2 regions of the Ensifer fredii genome follow, and region 2 is predicted to be linked to the other one. Evidence: riboswitches for the same ligand, from Rfam matches in the RefSeq annotation. Region 2 holds a riboswitch; the other holds the start of a gene.
The links. A riboswitch is a leader RNA that binds a small molecule or an ion and turns the genes downstream of it on or off. The one in region 2 is predicted to bind thiamine pyrophosphate.

Region 1: linked by a shared signal. The riboswitch ahead of thiD (bifunctional hydroxymethylpyrimidine kinase/phosphomethylpyrimidine kinase) and the one ahead of thiB (thiamine ABC transporter substrate binding subunit) in region 2 are both predicted to bind thiamine pyrophosphate.

Annotation. Positions count from the first base shown of each region.
Region 1 covers NZ_CP024310.1:723,767-731,488, forward strand. Annotated here, with positions in the region: gene NXT3_RS27170 (serine hydrolase domain-containing protein) at 535-1,542, shown strand; gene NXT3_RS27175 (peroxiredoxin) at 1,621-2,280, opposite strand; TPP riboswitch at 2,498-2,600, shown strand; gene thiD (bifunctional hydroxymethylpyrimidine kinase/phosphomethylpyrimidine kinase) at 2,658-3,476, shown strand; gene NXT3_RS27185 (succinoglycan biosynthesis protein ExoP) at 3,582-5,945, opposite strand; gene NXT3_RS27190 (UTP--glucose-1-phosphate uridylyltransferase) at 6,082-6,987, opposite strand; gene NXT3_RS27195 (glycosyltransferase family 2 protein) at 6,992-7,722, opposite strand, start outside.
Region 2 covers NZ_CP024307.1:3,842,423-3,850,144, reverse strand. Annotated here, with positions in the region: gene thiP (thiamine/thiamine pyrophosphate ABC transporter permease ThiP) at 1-1,343, opposite strand, end outside; gene thiB (thiamine ABC transporter substrate binding subunit) at 1,375-2,403, opposite strand; TPP riboswitch at 2,452-2,567, opposite strand; gene NXT3_RS18915 (GNAT family N-acetyltransferase) at 2,723-3,202, shown strand; gene NXT3_RS18910 (thiamine diphosphokinase) at 3,287-3,937, shown strand; gene NXT3_RS18905 (ABC-F family ATP-binding cassette domain-containing protein) at 3,942-5,768, shown strand; gene NXT3_RS18900 (sulfite exporter TauE/SafE family protein) at 5,850-6,596, shown strand; gene trmD (tRNA (guanosine(37)-N1)-methyltransferase TrmD) at 6,578-7,294, opposite strand; gene rimM (ribosome maturation factor RimM) at 7,305-7,722, opposite strand, start outside.

The sequences.
Region 1 (7,722 bases), on a different replicon from region 2:
GCGCGCTTATGCAACAAGACGGCGGCTTACAAGTAGGAAGATTGAAATTTCCGATTCCTTCCCTTCGAGTGACGCCGCCGCCTCCTACTGCTGCTCAAATGTTGTGCGGAGTGCCGCGCGAAGTGGCAGAGTCCCCTGAAGTTCGATGCTGCTCCTAAGACTGGAATCCTACCGTCCTCGCTTCCGCAGGGAACAGTTAATTCGCGGTAATCTTCAGCCGCCCTTGAGATCGGAAGTTCTAGATCGGACGGGGGAGTTCTCTCTTCCAGGATGTTAAGAGATGCTCGAAGAGCGGGGTTATCCGCCGCGCTGGATCAAGGCGTCGGGATACTGGATCCTGGGTCAGGCCACGAGAAGTTCGACGAGGCTTAGGCCGCATCGAAATTTCCACGTGCCGTAGCTCATCCGCCGGTTTGTCATGGATCGTCCTTAATACTGCCACGACCGGTGCGGGAGACGGAGCACGGATTCACTTCGTCGTGAGTTTTAGGTGAAGGTAATGACTTCGGCGCCCGTTCGCCCTAGGTCGAGGCGATGATCAGATCTCTGGCCGTCGTTCTATTGCTCTTGCTGCCGCTTGCCTCCAGCGCAGCCGCGGAGTCTCCTGCCGTTCCCGATCTGGTGAAGGGGCTTGCCGATCGGGAAGAGCTGAAGCCGCTGAAGACCGTCATAGTCGCGCGTGACGGTGAGACAATCGCCGAGCAGGGCTATCGCGGCCACTCTCCGGGCGAATCGACCAATATCAAGTCCGCGTCGAAGTCGATCATATCGGCCCTGGTCGGGATCGCGATCGACAAGGGCCTCCTGGACGGTCCTGAACAGAAGATCGCACCGCTGCTGAAGGAGGATCTGCCCTCGCCGGCGGATCCGCGGATCAATGATATCACCATCGGCAACCTGCTTTCCATGCAGGCCGGACTTGGCCGGCTGTCGGGGCCGAATTACGGCCGTTGGGTATCGAGCCGCAATTGGGTTCGCTTCGCGCTCTCGCAGCCTTTCGCCGACGAGCCTGGCGGCCGGATGCTCTATTCGACAGCCTCGACGCACCTGCTTTCGGCGATCCTCACCAAGGCCGGCGGCAAGTCGACGCTCGCGCTCGCGCGCGATTGGCTCGGTCCGCTTCAGGGTTTCAGGATCGGTGCCTGGGAACGCGATCCCCAGGGCATTTATCTCGGCGGTAATCAGATGGCGATGAGCGCAAGATCGTTGCTTGCCTTCGGAGAACTATACCGCAAGGGCGGCCGGGCGTCCGACGGACGGCAGATCGTTCCGGCGGACTGGATCGATCTTTCGTGGCAGCCCCACACGAACTCCTATTTCTCCGGCGACGCCTATGGCTATGGCTGGTTCACCCGCCGGATCGGCGGCGAGACGGTCCATTTCGCCTGGGGCTATGGCGGCCAGATGCTCTACATCGTCCCGGCGCTGAAGCTCACCGTGGTCATGACCTCCGAGGAGAGCGGCCCGTCGGCGCGCAACGGCTACCGCGACGCGTTGCATCGCGTCCTGGCGGAAATCGTCAGCGCAGTGAAAGCGGATTGAGTTGGGGAGGACTATCGAAGCCGCGAAAGGCTAAACGAGCCCTTCGCGGCTGTTGGTCGTTACGCGCTGCCCAGGGCCTCATGCCGTCGGCTGCTTCGTCTTCCTGAGATAGGGAAGAACGGTGTCGAAGGAGCCGAAGCGCTGGATGGCGTCCTCGTTCGATACTGCGGCCGTGATGATGACATCTTCGCCCTGCTTCCAGTTTGCCGGCGTTGCGACCTGATGCTTGGCGGTGAGCTGGATGGAATCGATGGCGCGCAGGATCTCGTTGAAGTTGCGGCCGGTGGTCATCGGATAGGTGAGGATCAGCTTGATCTTCTTGTCGGGTCCGATGACATAGACCGAGCGCACGGTGGCGTTGTCGGCGGGCGTGCGGCCCTCGGACGTGTCGCCGACGCCGGCGGGCAGCATGTCGTAGAGCTTGGCCACCTTCAGATCCCGGTCGCCGATCAGCGGATATTCGACGTCGAAGCCGGTCGCGACCTTGATGTCGTTCTTCCACTTGGCGTGGCTGTCGACGGGATCGACCGAAATGCCGATGATCTTGACGCCGCGCTTGCGAAACTCGCCTTCGATCCCGGCCATGGCGCCGAGTTCGGTGGTGCAGACGGGCGTGAAATTCTTCGGATGCGAGAAGAGCACCGCCCAGCCATCGCCGATCCATTCATGGAAATTGACGGTGCCTTGTGTCGTCTCGGCGGTGAAATCGGGGGCGGTGTCGTTGATGCGGAGGCTCATGGCTTGCTCCTTTCGGGTCGACGGGAATGGGCCCAAGAATAGCGCAATCAACGGAGTTTTCGAGGACGAAACGCGCCGTCGCGACGCGCAGGAGAAACGTCTGCAGCGTGTTTCTGCCGCTTCAGAGAAAAATCTTCCATCGGCAGATGGCGGGTCCGCAAGCAGTCGCTCGCAGGTGGCAGCGTTGACACTGCCGCATGCTTGCCGCATAGAATGTCGGCATTCCGAGGGGAGCGCCGAGCGGCGCTGAGACGGCGGTGAGCCGGACCCTTGAACCTGATCCGGGTCATGCCGGCGTAGGAACGGAAAGAGGCTACCCTCCGCCACGTCTTCGCCTTCACCTGGGTCTCCGTGATTTTTCACCAGGAGATCGACCAATGCAGCCTCATGCGCCCGTGCCGCCGATCGCGCTCACCATTGCCGGATCGGATTCGGGCGGCGGGGCCGGTATCCAGGCGGATATCAAGACTTTTTCGGCCCTCGGCGTCTACGGCGCCAGCGTCGTGACGGCGATTACCGCGCAGAATACGAAGGGCGTCACCGCCGTCGAGGACGTCTCGCCGGAGATTGTCGCAGCGCAGATAGACGCGCTTTTTTCCGATCTCGACGTGAAGTCGATCAAGATCGGTATGGTCTCGCGCCGGGAAACGATCATCGCCATCGCCGAAGGCTTGCGCCGCTTCGAGAGGCGCGCTGTTGTCGACCCGGTCATGGTCGCAACCTCCGGCGATCCGTTGTTGCAGCCGGATGCGATGGCCGCGCTCACGCATGAGCTTCTACCCTTGGCAATCGTCGTCACACCCAATCTGCCGGAGGCGGCACTTCTCACCGGCCGCCCGGTTGCAGAGGACGACGCCGAGATGACCCGCCAAGCCGAGGCCCTCATGACGTCGGGCGCCCGCTCGGTGTTGATCAAGGGAGGGCATCGGAGAGGCAGCGACGCGACCGACCTCTTCTTCGACGGCGATCGGCTCGTCCGCTTCCCGGCGCGGCGCATCGAAACACGCAACGATCACGGGACCGGCTGCACGCTTTCGGCCGCCATCGCCGCCGGTCTTGCCAAGGGACAGCCGCTCGCCGAGGCGGTGGGCGCCGCGAAGGCCTATCTGCACGCGGCGATTTCCGCCGCCGACCGGCTGAAGGTCGGAGGGGGCCGGGGACCGGTCCACCATTTCCACGAATGGTGGGGGCGCTGAGGCGGATTCATATTAGGCGGGATTGCCGCCACGCCCACCGGCAATTGCAGCAGCTATAGGCGAACCCATTCAGGGCCGCCTATAGCACCGCGCAGGAGTTCGCGGTCAGGCGGCCGTGTGCCGGCTCGTGACGCCTTCCTCGATATAGTACTTGCCGTAGCGGTGCCGATATTTCTCCGCACCGCCGAAGTCGCTGTATTTCTCGAGTTCGTCCATGTCGGTCTTGTTGAGGATCACGCCCAGGACCTTTGCATCGATCTGCGGCTCGGAATTCAAGAGGTCCCGAACGAGCCTCGAGGGCGTGCGGCCCCATTCTACCACGAAGAGGACGCCGTCTGCGAGCGGCGTGAAGGCCTTCGCGTCGACCACGGGAGCAAGCGCGGCGAGATCGACCACGACGTAGTCGAAGGAATTGCGGGCATTCTCGATGAGCCCCGCCATCGCCTGGGAGGCGAGCAGTTCGTTGCTCTGATGCCTGCGATCCGACGCTCCGCCGCCGGCCGGCAGGATCGCAAGCTTTGTACGCTGATCCACCTTGATGCCGGCGGGCCAGGTCGCTTCTCCCGTCAGCGTCTCGACCAGCCCCGTGCGCGGAGCCGGCGTGATCATCTGGGTGAGACCGGGCTTGCGGATGTCGGCGTCGATCAACAGTGTCCGCTTGCCGCTCGAGGCCAGCAGCGCCGCGAAATTGGCCGCGACGATCGACTTGCCCTCGTCCGGAAGGGCCGAGACGATCGCGATGACGCGGCTCTCGTTTCCGGGCAGCATATGGTCGCAGGCGAGCTTGGCATTCCGGAATGTCTCCGCGAAGGCGGAGCGCGGCGCATCGAGCACGATCCGCGAAAGGCGTTGGAATGGCGTGGCGCCCTCCGAAGGGTCGTGCGGTTGTCGGTCCGATCCGAAACGGGCACGCACGAGCTGCGTCGTTTTCTTCGTCCGCGAGCCGATCAGCGGAACGTAGCCGAGCGATCGGTGGCCGAGCATGGAGCGCACCTCGCCTTCAAGCCGGAAGGTTCTTTCGCGGAATTCGAGGAATGCGGCATAGGCGCCGCCGAACATCAGGCCGAGCACGGCCGAAAGCGCCAAGGTCATGGTCTTCTTCGGGCTCGACGGCGCCGTCGGGACGCCGGCTTCGGAAATGACGCGCGCCTTGGCGATCGGGAAGGACTGTTGCTGCGTTGCCTGTTCGTAGCGGCCGAGATAGGATTCGTAGAGCGTCTTCAGCGCCGCGGCCTTCTGCTCGAGGACGCGCAACTGCACCAGCGACTTGCTGGCGTCGGAATTCTTGCCGGCGATCCCCTCGATGCTCTTGCGCAGCGAGGCCTCGCGCGAGCGGGCGACTTCGAACTCGTTCTTGTAGCTTGCCGTCAGCTGCTGCAGTTCCTGATAGATCTGCCGGCCGATGTCCTCCTTCTCGGCCCGAAGCGAAACCGCCTGCGGATGGTCCTCGCCGAAATTCTGCGCCACCTCCTGCTCCCGCTTGCCGATGCCGAGATAGCGGGTGCGCAGGTCCCGGATCACCGAATTGTCACCCTCCTTGGGGGAGATGGTGGCATTGTTGACGGCGGCCTCCGGCCCCTGGTCGATGATCGACTTGAACTGTTCGTAGCGCGCCGAGGCACTGGCCGTATCCGCCTGCGCGACGATCAGCTGACTGTTGAGATCGGCGAGCTGCTGTTCGGACATCAGTTCGCCGCGCGCCGCGGTCAGGCCGTTCTCGCTGCGGAACTGCTCGACCTCGAGGGCGGCCGCCTGCGAGCGCTGCCGCAGATCGTCAAGCCGCTCCTGCAGCCAGACCGAAGCCCGTTCCGTCGCTTCGAAATTGGCGTTCAGCTGGTCGGTCAGATAGGCTTCAGCATAGGTCCTGACGACACCGGCGGCAAGCTGCTGATCGCTCGATCGGAAGGAAAGCGCAATCACCGAACTGCGGCCGACGCGTTCGACATATAGCGACTGCTGCAAGATTGCCGAGGCTTTCAGCCGGCGGCCATTGCGCGCCGCTTCCTCCGAAACGCCCGGCCCGCCCGAGAACAGGCCGGTCGCCGTCTTCAGCCAGTCCTTGACGACGGCGGCAGGCGAACGGGGCGGATTGACGATGGTATTGTTCTCCGAAAGGTTGAGCTTGTCGACCACCCGCAGCGCCAGCTCCCCGGACTTCAGGATCTCGACCGCGCTGGCGATCTGCGTGTCGAGCATCTGGCTGTTGGTCGGCACCGGTTCTTCCTCGGCATATTTCGACAGGTTGTCGTCGAGGAGGATCTGCGTCAGCGAGGTGTAATAGGGGGTCGCGAACAGCAGATAGGCGGCCCCGAGCAGGATGAAGAGCACCACGAACGCTGCAACGAGCCTTGCCCGGCGGACTACGACGGCCAGCAGACGGTCGAGATCGATAAAGCCGTCCGATTGTTCCTCGTGGGGCACGATGCTCAAGGGTACACTTCTCTGTTTCATGGGGGCCGTTCTGTTCATCTTTTTCTCCGGTCCTCCTGCCTGCTTCCTTAAAAACATGCAGTATTTCAAAGCGCTGCAGCGATTTCTCCCGCGTCCTGCAGGACACGCGACGCTCTGCTCCCGGCGGCCTCGCGCGGCCGCCGGGAGCTTGGGCTTATGCCGCGCGGATGCGGCTTTCGTGAGACAGGACGATCTCGCGGACGGATTCGAACACGACGTCGCCGATGTCGGCGCGGGCAAGCGCGAAGGCGACATTGGCTTCGATGAAGCCCTGCTTCGAACCGCAGTCGAAGGTCCGGCCCTCATAGGGATGGGCATGGAAGGACTGGTCTGCCGAAAGCTTCAGCATGCCGTCGGTCAGCTGGATCTCGTTGCCGGCCCCGCGTGACTGGTGCGCGAGAATGGAGAAGATCTCCGGCTGCAGGATATAGCGGCCGTTCAGATAGTAGTTGGACGGCGCCCGCCCCGCCGGCGGCTTTTCGATCATCTCGGTGACCGAGAAACCGTGGCGCACCGTATCGCCCTTGCCGACGATGCCGTATTTCGAGGCCTCTTCGGGGGCGCATTGCTCGACGGCGACGACATTGCCGCCGACCTCGCGGTAGAGATCCATGAGGCCTGCCATGCAGCCGCGTGCGCCGAAGGAGACCATGTCCGGCAACAGCAGTGCGAACGGCTCGTCACCGATCAGGTCGCGTGCGCACCAGACGGCGTGGCCGAGGCCGAGCGGCGCCTGCTGGCGCGTGAAGCTGACGGAGCCGGCCTTCGGCAGCATAGCTTCGAGCTCGGAGATCTGCGCATTCTTGCCGGAGCGCGTCAGCGACGAGATGAGTTCCGGCGTGTCGTCGAAATGATCCTCGATCACCTGCTTGTTGCGGCTGGTGACGAAGACGATGTGCTCGATGCCGGCCTGGCGCGCCTCGTCGACGGCGTACTGGACGACCGGGCGGTCGACGATCGTCAACATTTCCTTCGGCACGGCCTTTGTCGCGGGAAGGAACCTCGTTCCGTTCCCGGCAACGGGGATCACTGCTTTCCTGACGGTCCTGATGCGGTCCATTTTGTTATCCTTTGCTTGTGTGAGGATCATTGCCCAGCGGGGATCGTTCAGCCGCCACCGTGATCGGGGCGGGTTGCGGCGCCCGCGCCGCCAGGCGGCGCCATCGCGCGGCGATCGGCATCCGGAGATGCCGAAGCGCTATCGGGTCGGCGAGCGCGGTCTTCAGCGCGCCAGCCAACGATCTCGATTTCAGTTGCTCGACCAGGAGAAGAAACGAGCGCGCCTGGCGGAAGCCGCGCGCACGTTTGCGCTGCATCCTTCGCGACAGCGGGTCGAGCGCATACCGCTGCAGGAATGCCTCGTCGGCCGCCATCATCGCATCGATGTGCTCGAGTTTCAGCACGCGCGAGATCGAGCCCTCGCGGATATGATAGGTGTAGCCGGCCGAGGGCTCGACCGCGCAGCGGCCGCCGCAGGCCAGTGCGGATGCGAGCAGGATGTAATCCTCGCCAATCCTGAGCGACTCGTTGAAAAAGAGACCATGTTGGGCGAGGAAGCGGCGCTCGAACACCGGTTTCATATAGCCGTAATTGTGCTCGGAGCGGAAAATCACGTTCGACTCGATGAAGGCCGGCAGGGTGAGTTCGGGGAGGGCCTCGAGCTCGGCGTCCTCGAACATCCGGACATTGCTTCCGTCGAGCGACAGCACGTCGAGATTGTCGACGACCAACTGCGCGCCTGTCGCTTCGGCGCGCGCAATCATCCGCGCCAGTCTTGCCGGGCGTACCGTGTCGT
Region 2 (7,722 bases):
ATCCATCGCAGGCGATGGAAGCCGCGGATGCCGAGGCTGGCGGCAAGGCGCTCCGTTCGCGCGGCATGGGTCGCCATGGCCGGGGCCAGGACCCGGTGTACGAAGGGAAGCGCCATCAGCGCATTGATCGCGATCACGACGAAGGGAGCGAAACGCGCAACATCGCCGAAGGGGCGCAGGAGGAGGAACCAGCCGGCGCCGAGCACGACGGGCGGCGCGAGCAGGATGAAGGAAGTGCTGGCACCGATCGTGCCGGCAAACAGACGGGCGGGCATACCGCGGCGGCGCCTTCCGAGGAGCAGCCGTTGCGCCCGGGTCATCAGACCGGCCATCGCGACCGAAATGGCGGCGGAGGGAAGGGCGATGGCGGCGCTGGTGATTAGCGCCCGACGGAATGCCGGCTCGCTGACGAGGCGGGCGAGATCGGCCTGCAATCCCGACGCTGCGATGGCGATGAAGGGCAAGCCGACGAAGACGAGGGCGAGCGCCAGCCAGATGCCGTCGGCAACGCGCGAAAGGCCACTCAGGCCGTCGAACCGCCGGGCTGCCCGCCCGCTCGTCTGGCCTTCTTCGGGGGGCGGAGCGAGAAATCTTAGGGCGATCAGCAGCGCGCCCGTCAGCGCGACCTGAAGGCCGGAAAGGGCGATCGCCCGGGGCGGGTCGAAATCGAAGCGCAGCGCCTGGTAGATCGCCACCTCGATCGTGCTCTGGGCCGGGCCGCCGCCGAGCGTCAGCACCAGCGTGAAGCTGGTGGCGCAGAGCATGAAGACGAGGCCGGCAATGCCCGGCAGCAATCCCCGGATCGCCGGCCATTCGATGAAGCGGAAGATCGCTAACGACCCCATGCCGAGATTGGCGGAGCTGCGCCAATATTCGCCGGGAATGCGCTCGAGTCCGGCAAGCATCAGCCGGGCGGCAAGCGGCATGTTGAAGAAGACATGGGCAAGCAGGATGCCGAACAGGCCATAGACGCTGATCGGCTGCTGGCCCATTGCCGAGAGAACGTGGTTCAGAATGCCCTGCCGGCCCCAGACCTCGATCAGGCCGAGCGCCGCGACGAGCGCCGGCAGGCCGAGCGGCAGGGCCATCAGCCGCAGCATCCAGATCCGGCAGGGGAAGGACGCCTGCCGCGCCAATGCGCGTGCCACGGGAATGGCGAAGAGGATCGACAGGGCCGTCGAGAGGCCCGCCTGCAGCAGCGTGAAGCGCGTGACGCGCCAGATATAGGCGTCGAACAGGCCGTCGGCGTTGCTCTCGCCCGTCTGCGTGATGAGGGCCATTCCCGCCATGCCGACAAAAAGCAGGATGCCGCCGAGGCAGAAAGCCGCGGCGGCGATCGTCATCCTGCTCTCGGTGCTGTCGAACAAGCCGGCCTCAGTTCTCGCTCATCGCCGCCAGCCATTCGTCGATCCAGGCCTTGCGGTTGGCCGCGACCTCCTCCGAGGGCAGCAGCAAGGTCTTTTCGGGATTGACGAGTTTGCCAAAGGCTTCCGGCAGCGGCTCCTTGGTGGTGCCGACCGGCATCATCCAGTTGGTGGTCGGAATGATCGACTGGAATTCCGGACCGGTCATGAAGGCCAGGAACTGGCGGGCGAGTTCCGGCTCCTTGGCGTTCTTCGTCGCGCCGGCCACTTCGATCTGGATGTAGTGACCCTCGGCGAAGGCTGCTGCCTGATAGCGATCCGTGTTTTCCGCCACCATGTGATAGGCGGGGGAGGTGGTGTAGGAAAGCACCATCGGTGCCTCGCCCTTGGTGAACAGGCCATAGGCTTCCGACCAGCCGGGGGTCACCGTCAGCACGCGATCCTTGAGCTTGGCCCAAGCCTCGCCGGCCTTGTCGCCATAGACCGATTTCACCCAGAGCAGCAGGCCGAGGCCGGGCGTCGAGGTGCGCGGGTCTTCGATGACGATCTTTTGCGCAGGATCGCCCTCGACCAGCTCCTTGAGGCTCTTCGGCGGGCTCTTCAGGGTCTCGGTGTCGTAGACCACGGCGAAGTGGCCGAAGTCATAGGGCACGAAGGTATCGTCGGAAAAATCGCCGGGAACCTTGAGGCCTTTTGTGTCGAGGCCGTGCGGGGCGAAATAGCCGGTGGCCTTGGCCTCGGCGACGAGGTTGGTATCGAGGCCGAGAACGATGTCGGCCTTCGAACCCTCGCCTTCCAGCTTCAACCGCGTCAGGAGCTCGACGCCGTCGGCAACGCCGACATAATTCACCTTGCAGTCGCAGGTCTTGCCGAAGGTTTCGGCGACCTTGGCGCCAGGACCCCATTCGGTGATGAAGCTCTCATAGGTGTAGATAGTCAGCGTCTTTTCGGCAGCTGCGGCGCTCGCGGAAAATGCCGCGATGGCCACGGTGGCGATAGCCAGCCGGCCAAGGATCTTGCGATGGAGTGAACTGGACATCTGGGCACTTCTCCCTGTTGTTGATGTTGCACGGGAAAAGCGCGTATCGGTCCGATCGCTTCTAATCCCTCCGCCGGTACGAGCCGGATCAGGTTCCGCGGGTTGGCTCGAAGCCTCTCAGCCATTGAATCCGCGAGCGGTTCCAGGCACCCCGTTAGAGCAACCAAGATTTAGCTTCGGGCGGCAGCCAAGGCAAGCGGAGTTTCGGCCGGAGCATTGGCCCTTGGCGCTGCCTGCGCTATTAAGAGGCCCGAAGCCTGCAAGGCTTTGAAATTCAAACAACGGCGGCGGCGTTTTGTTCGCCAAGCGAGGCCATTTCATGCCGGATATGCTCGTTCGCCTCTATGCTTTGCCCGAGGATCGCGCGTCCCGGCTCGGCCCCGACGTTGCCATTCGGCGCGCCCTGGCGCCCGAGCGCAGGATCGTCGTCTCCTGGATCGAGGAGCGCTTCGGCACCCTTTGGGCGGGCGAGGCGGAAGCGGCCTTCTCCTCGACGCCGACGCGGATCCATCTCGCGCTCTGCAAGGGCGAGCTTGCCGGCTTTGCCTGCCATGACGTGACGGCGCTCGGCTTCTTCGGTCCGACGGGCGTCGACAAAACATTGCGCGGCCGCGGCATCGGCGAGGCTTTGCTCTTCGAGAGCCTCTCCGCCATGCGCGCCGCCGGCTATGCCTATGCGATCATCGGCGGCGTCGGCCCGGCCGAATTTTACGCGCGCGCCGTCGGCGCGGTGGAGATTCCCGATTCGACGCCCGGCCTCTATGCCGACATGCTGTTGCCAGAGGAAAGCGGAAGTTGATCCAAGCAGTCCTGTTGGCCAAACGGCCCGAAGAGGCGTTCTACCCTTTTCCTTCGCTGCCGCTTTGCGCTATGGGCTTCTGCCATGACCCGATCGACCTTCACCATTCTTCTCGGCGGCGCGCTCAGCTTGACGGAGCGGCTGACGGCGCAGCTTTCCGGCAGCCGGTTCATCGCGGCGGACGGCGGCATGCGCCACGCGAAGACCCTCGGCATCGTCCCGGATCTCTGGGTCGGCGATTTCGATTCGACCGACGAAACGCTGCTGGCGGCATTCGCCCAAGTCCCGCGGGAAAACTATCCCGCCGCCAAGAACGCCACCGATGGCGAGATCGCGGTCGAGGCCGCGCTTGCGCGCGGTGCGACCACGCTGATCTTCGCCGGCGCGCTCGGCGGCACCCGCAGCGACCATGCCTTCCTGCATCTCTTGCAACTCGCGGCGCTTGCGGAAGAGGGCCACGATGCGTTCATGACCTCGGGCGAGGAGGAGGCCTATCCGCTGATGCCGGGCACCCGTGAGATCGACCTGCCGAAGGGCAGCCTGTTTTCGGTCCTCGGATTCACCGAGCTTTCCGGACTGTCGATCGAAAACGTCCGCTATCCGCTCGACGGCTTCGCGCTTTCCTTCGGATCGTCCCGGACCATTTCCAACGTCGCGGAAGGTCCGGTCCGCTTCTTCCTGAAATCCGGCCGGGCCGTGGTCCTCGCCCGCCCCTACGATCTTTCCGGAGCCTGACGCCTTGGCGCCCCCCATCCTCAAGCTTGACGACATCTTCCTGACCTTCGGCGGCACGCCGCTTCTCGCCGGCGCCAATCTGCAGGTCGAGCCCGGCGACCGCATCTGCCTCGTCGGCCGAAACGGATCCGGCAAGTCGACGCTGATGAAAATCGCCGCGGGCCTCGCCGAGGCGCAGTCCGGAGAGGTTTTCCGGCACCCGTCGGTGACAATCCGCTATCTGCACCAGGCGCCGGATTTCGACGGCTTCGATACGGTGCAGGCCTATGCGGAGGCGGGGCTGGGACCCGGCGACGATCACTACCGCGTCACTTACCTGTTGCAGCATCTGGGGCTGACCGGCGAGGAAGACCCGAAGCGCCTCTCCGGCGGCGAGGCGCGGCGCGCCGCGCTTGCCCGTGTGCTCGCGCCGGAGCCCGACATCCTGCTTCTCGACGAGCCGACCAACCATCTCGACCTGCCGACGATCGAGTGGCTCGAAGACGAGCTCAGCCGCAGCCGCTCGGCACTCGTCTTGATCTCGCACGACCGGCGCTTTCTCGAAAAAGTCTCGACCGCCACCGTCTGGCTCGATCGCGGCCAGTCGCGCCGGCTCGACCGCGGCTTCGCCCATTTCGAAGCCTGGCGCGACGAGGTACTGGAGGCGGAGGAGCTCGAACAGCACAAGCTCGGCAAGGCGATCGAGCGCGAGGAGCACTGGCTGCGCTACGGCGTCACGGCGCGGCGCAAGCGCAACATGCGCCGCCTCGGCGAGCTGCAGGACATGCGGGCGCGCCACCGCGGCCAAAAGGGGCCGCAGGGGACGATCCAGGCGACCGTCGCCGATGCCAGGGAATCCGGCAAGCTGGTCATCGAGGCGGACAAGATCACCAAGGCCTATAGCGAGCGCACGATCGTCGCGCCCTTTTCGATCCGCGTCCATCGCGGCGACCGCATCGGCCTGGTCGGCCCGAACGGCGCCGGCAAGACGACGCTGCTGAAGCTCCTGACCGGACAGATCGAGCCGGATTCCGGCAGGGTAAAGCTCGGGACCAATCTGGAGATGGCGACGCTCGACCAGAAGCGCGAGGATCTGAACTTCGACGAGACGCTGGCGCACTACCTGACCGACGGACGCGGCGAGACGCTTCTCGTCAACGGCGAGCAGCGCCACGTCACCGGCTACATGAAGGAATTCCTCTTCCAGCCGGAACAGGCGCGCACGCCGATCAGCGAACTTTCCGGCGGCGAGAGGGCGCGGCTGATCCTCGCCCGCATCCTGGCGAGCGCCACCAACCTGCTGATCCTCGACGAGCCGACCAACGATCTCGACATCGAGACGCTCGACCTGCTGCAGGAAATCGTCGCCGGCTTCGCCGGAACGGTGATCCTCGTCAGCCACGACCGCGATTTCCTCGACCGCACCGTGACCTCGACCATAGCGCCGGCCAATCCGGAGGCGCCGGACGGCCGCTGGATCGAATATGCCGGCGGCTATTCCGACATGATGGCGCAGCGCCGTGGCGCGATCGAGGAGCGGCGCCGGGCCGAAAAGGCCGAGAAGACCAAGCCGAGCGAAACGGCAGCCGAAGCGGTCGAACCGCAGAAGGCCAAGGGCAAGCTCTCCTACAAGCAGAAATTCGCGCTGGAGAACCTGCCGAAGGAGATCGCCAGCACCGAGGCCGAAATCGCCAAACGCGAAGAGAAGATGCACGATCCGGCGCTCTTTTCCCGCGATCCGGAAGGCTTCGCCAAGCTCGCCGCCGAGCTCGAAAAGCTGAAGGAGAAGCTGGCGCGCATGGAGGAGGAATGGCTGCAGCTCGAAATGCTGCGTGAGGAACTAGAGGGCTGAGGTCAGACCGCGATCCGTGAGCGGACTTGCGGCCGATTGTTCCAGCCGCTATCCCGGGTCGCGGGCTTTACGAGGACGGCCATGACGATATTCCAGGCGCTGTTGCTTTTTGTTGCGGGCTTCCTGTCCGGTGCCGTCAATGCGATTGCCGGCGGCGGCACGTTTCTGACCTTCGGCGCGATGACGCTTAGCGGCCTGCCGCCGATCGTCGCCAATGCCACCTCCTCGATCGTGCAGTTTCCGGGCTACGTCACCTCGGCGCTCGCCTATGCCAAGGAGATCCGCGCCGACCGCAGGAATGCCGTCCTCCTCGGGGTGATATCGGCGGTCGGGGGGCTCGCGGGCGCGCTTCTCCTGCTGTCGCTCTCCAACCCGTCGTTCCGCGCGATGGTGCCCTGGCTGCTGATCGCCGCGACGGCGATCTTTGCGGCGGGCCCTCTCCTGAAGCCGAAGGCCCGCAGCGACGAGCACCGGATCGGGCCGTTCGGTGTGGCGAGCCAGATGGCGACATCCGTCTATGGCGGCTTCTTCGGGGCCGGCATGGGCATCATGATGCTTGCAGTGCTCGGGCTTGCGACCGGCGGCAGCTATCACCGGCTGAATGCGCTGAAGAATTTCATCTCGATCGTCATTGCGCTGATCGCCATCCTGGTGTTCGCCGCAGGCGGCGTCGTTTCCTGGCTCCATGCGGTGATCATGGTGCCGGGTGCCGCCCTCGGCGGCTATTCCGGCGTCTGGGCCGCCCGGCGCGTTCCGCAGGCGGTCATCCGCGCCATCGTCGTCGCCGTCGGCCTGCTGCTCGCCGCTTATTATTTCTTCACGGGCTGAGGCGGATCACTCTCGAAGGCACGCGCCAGCAGATCGGGGCGGCGTTCCGCCGTCAGCCGCCGCGCCTCGGCCGCGCGCCATTTGGCGACGGCGCCGTGATTTCCTGATGTCAGCACCGCCGGAATCTCGTGGCCTTCGAAGACCTGCGGCCGGGTATATTGCGGGTGCTCGAGCAGCCCGCCCTCGAAGCTTTCGTGCACGCCGGAGAGTTCATTGCCCATCACCCCGGGCAGGACGCGCACGACCGCATCGAGCAGCACCAGCGCCGCCGGCTCGCCGCCGGACAGGATATAGTCGCCGATCGACACTTCTTCGAGATGGCGCGTGTCGATGACCCGCTGGTCGACGCCCTCGAAGCGGCCGCAGACGATGACGGCGCCGGGACCGGCGGCAAGCTCGCGAACGCGTGCCTGCGTCAACGGTCGGCCGCGCGGGCTCATCAGCAGGCGCGGCCGGTCGTCATCCGCCGCGACGTGGTCGATGGCGCGGGCAAGAACATCCGGCTTCAACACCATGCCGGCGCCGCCCCCGGCCGGCGTGTCGTCGACGGTGCGGTGCTTGTTCTCGGCGAAATCGCGGATCTGCACCGCCTCGATCGACCATTGGCCGCGCTCCAGCGCCTTGCCGGCGAGCGACACGCCGAGATGCCCCGGAAACATCTCCGGATACAGCGTCAGGACCGTGGCGCGAAAGGACATCGCCGGCGGCTCACTTGCGCTTCGTCGGGAATTGCTTGTCGAGGCTCTCGTCCTTGTCATCGACGAGCCCGGCGGCGACCGGATCGACCAGCAGCTTGCCGGCCTCGAGATCGATCTCCAGCACCGACCATTCGGTGAACGGGATCAGCACCGGCCGGCGGCCGGGTCCCTTGAGCTCCAGCAGGTCCCCGGCGCCGAAGTCGAAGACGCCGGTCACCGAGCCGTAGCTCTTGCCAGTGCCGTCGATCGCTTCCAGGCCTTCGAGATCGGCATAGAAAAACTCATCCTCGTCGAGGTCGTCGTCGGGGAGGTTGTCGCGTTCGATGAAGAGTTCGAGGCCGTTCAACGCTTCCGCCGCGGTTCGGTCGTTGATGCCGCGGAAGCGGACGATGACCACGTTCTTCGCTTCACGGATTTCCAGCACCTCG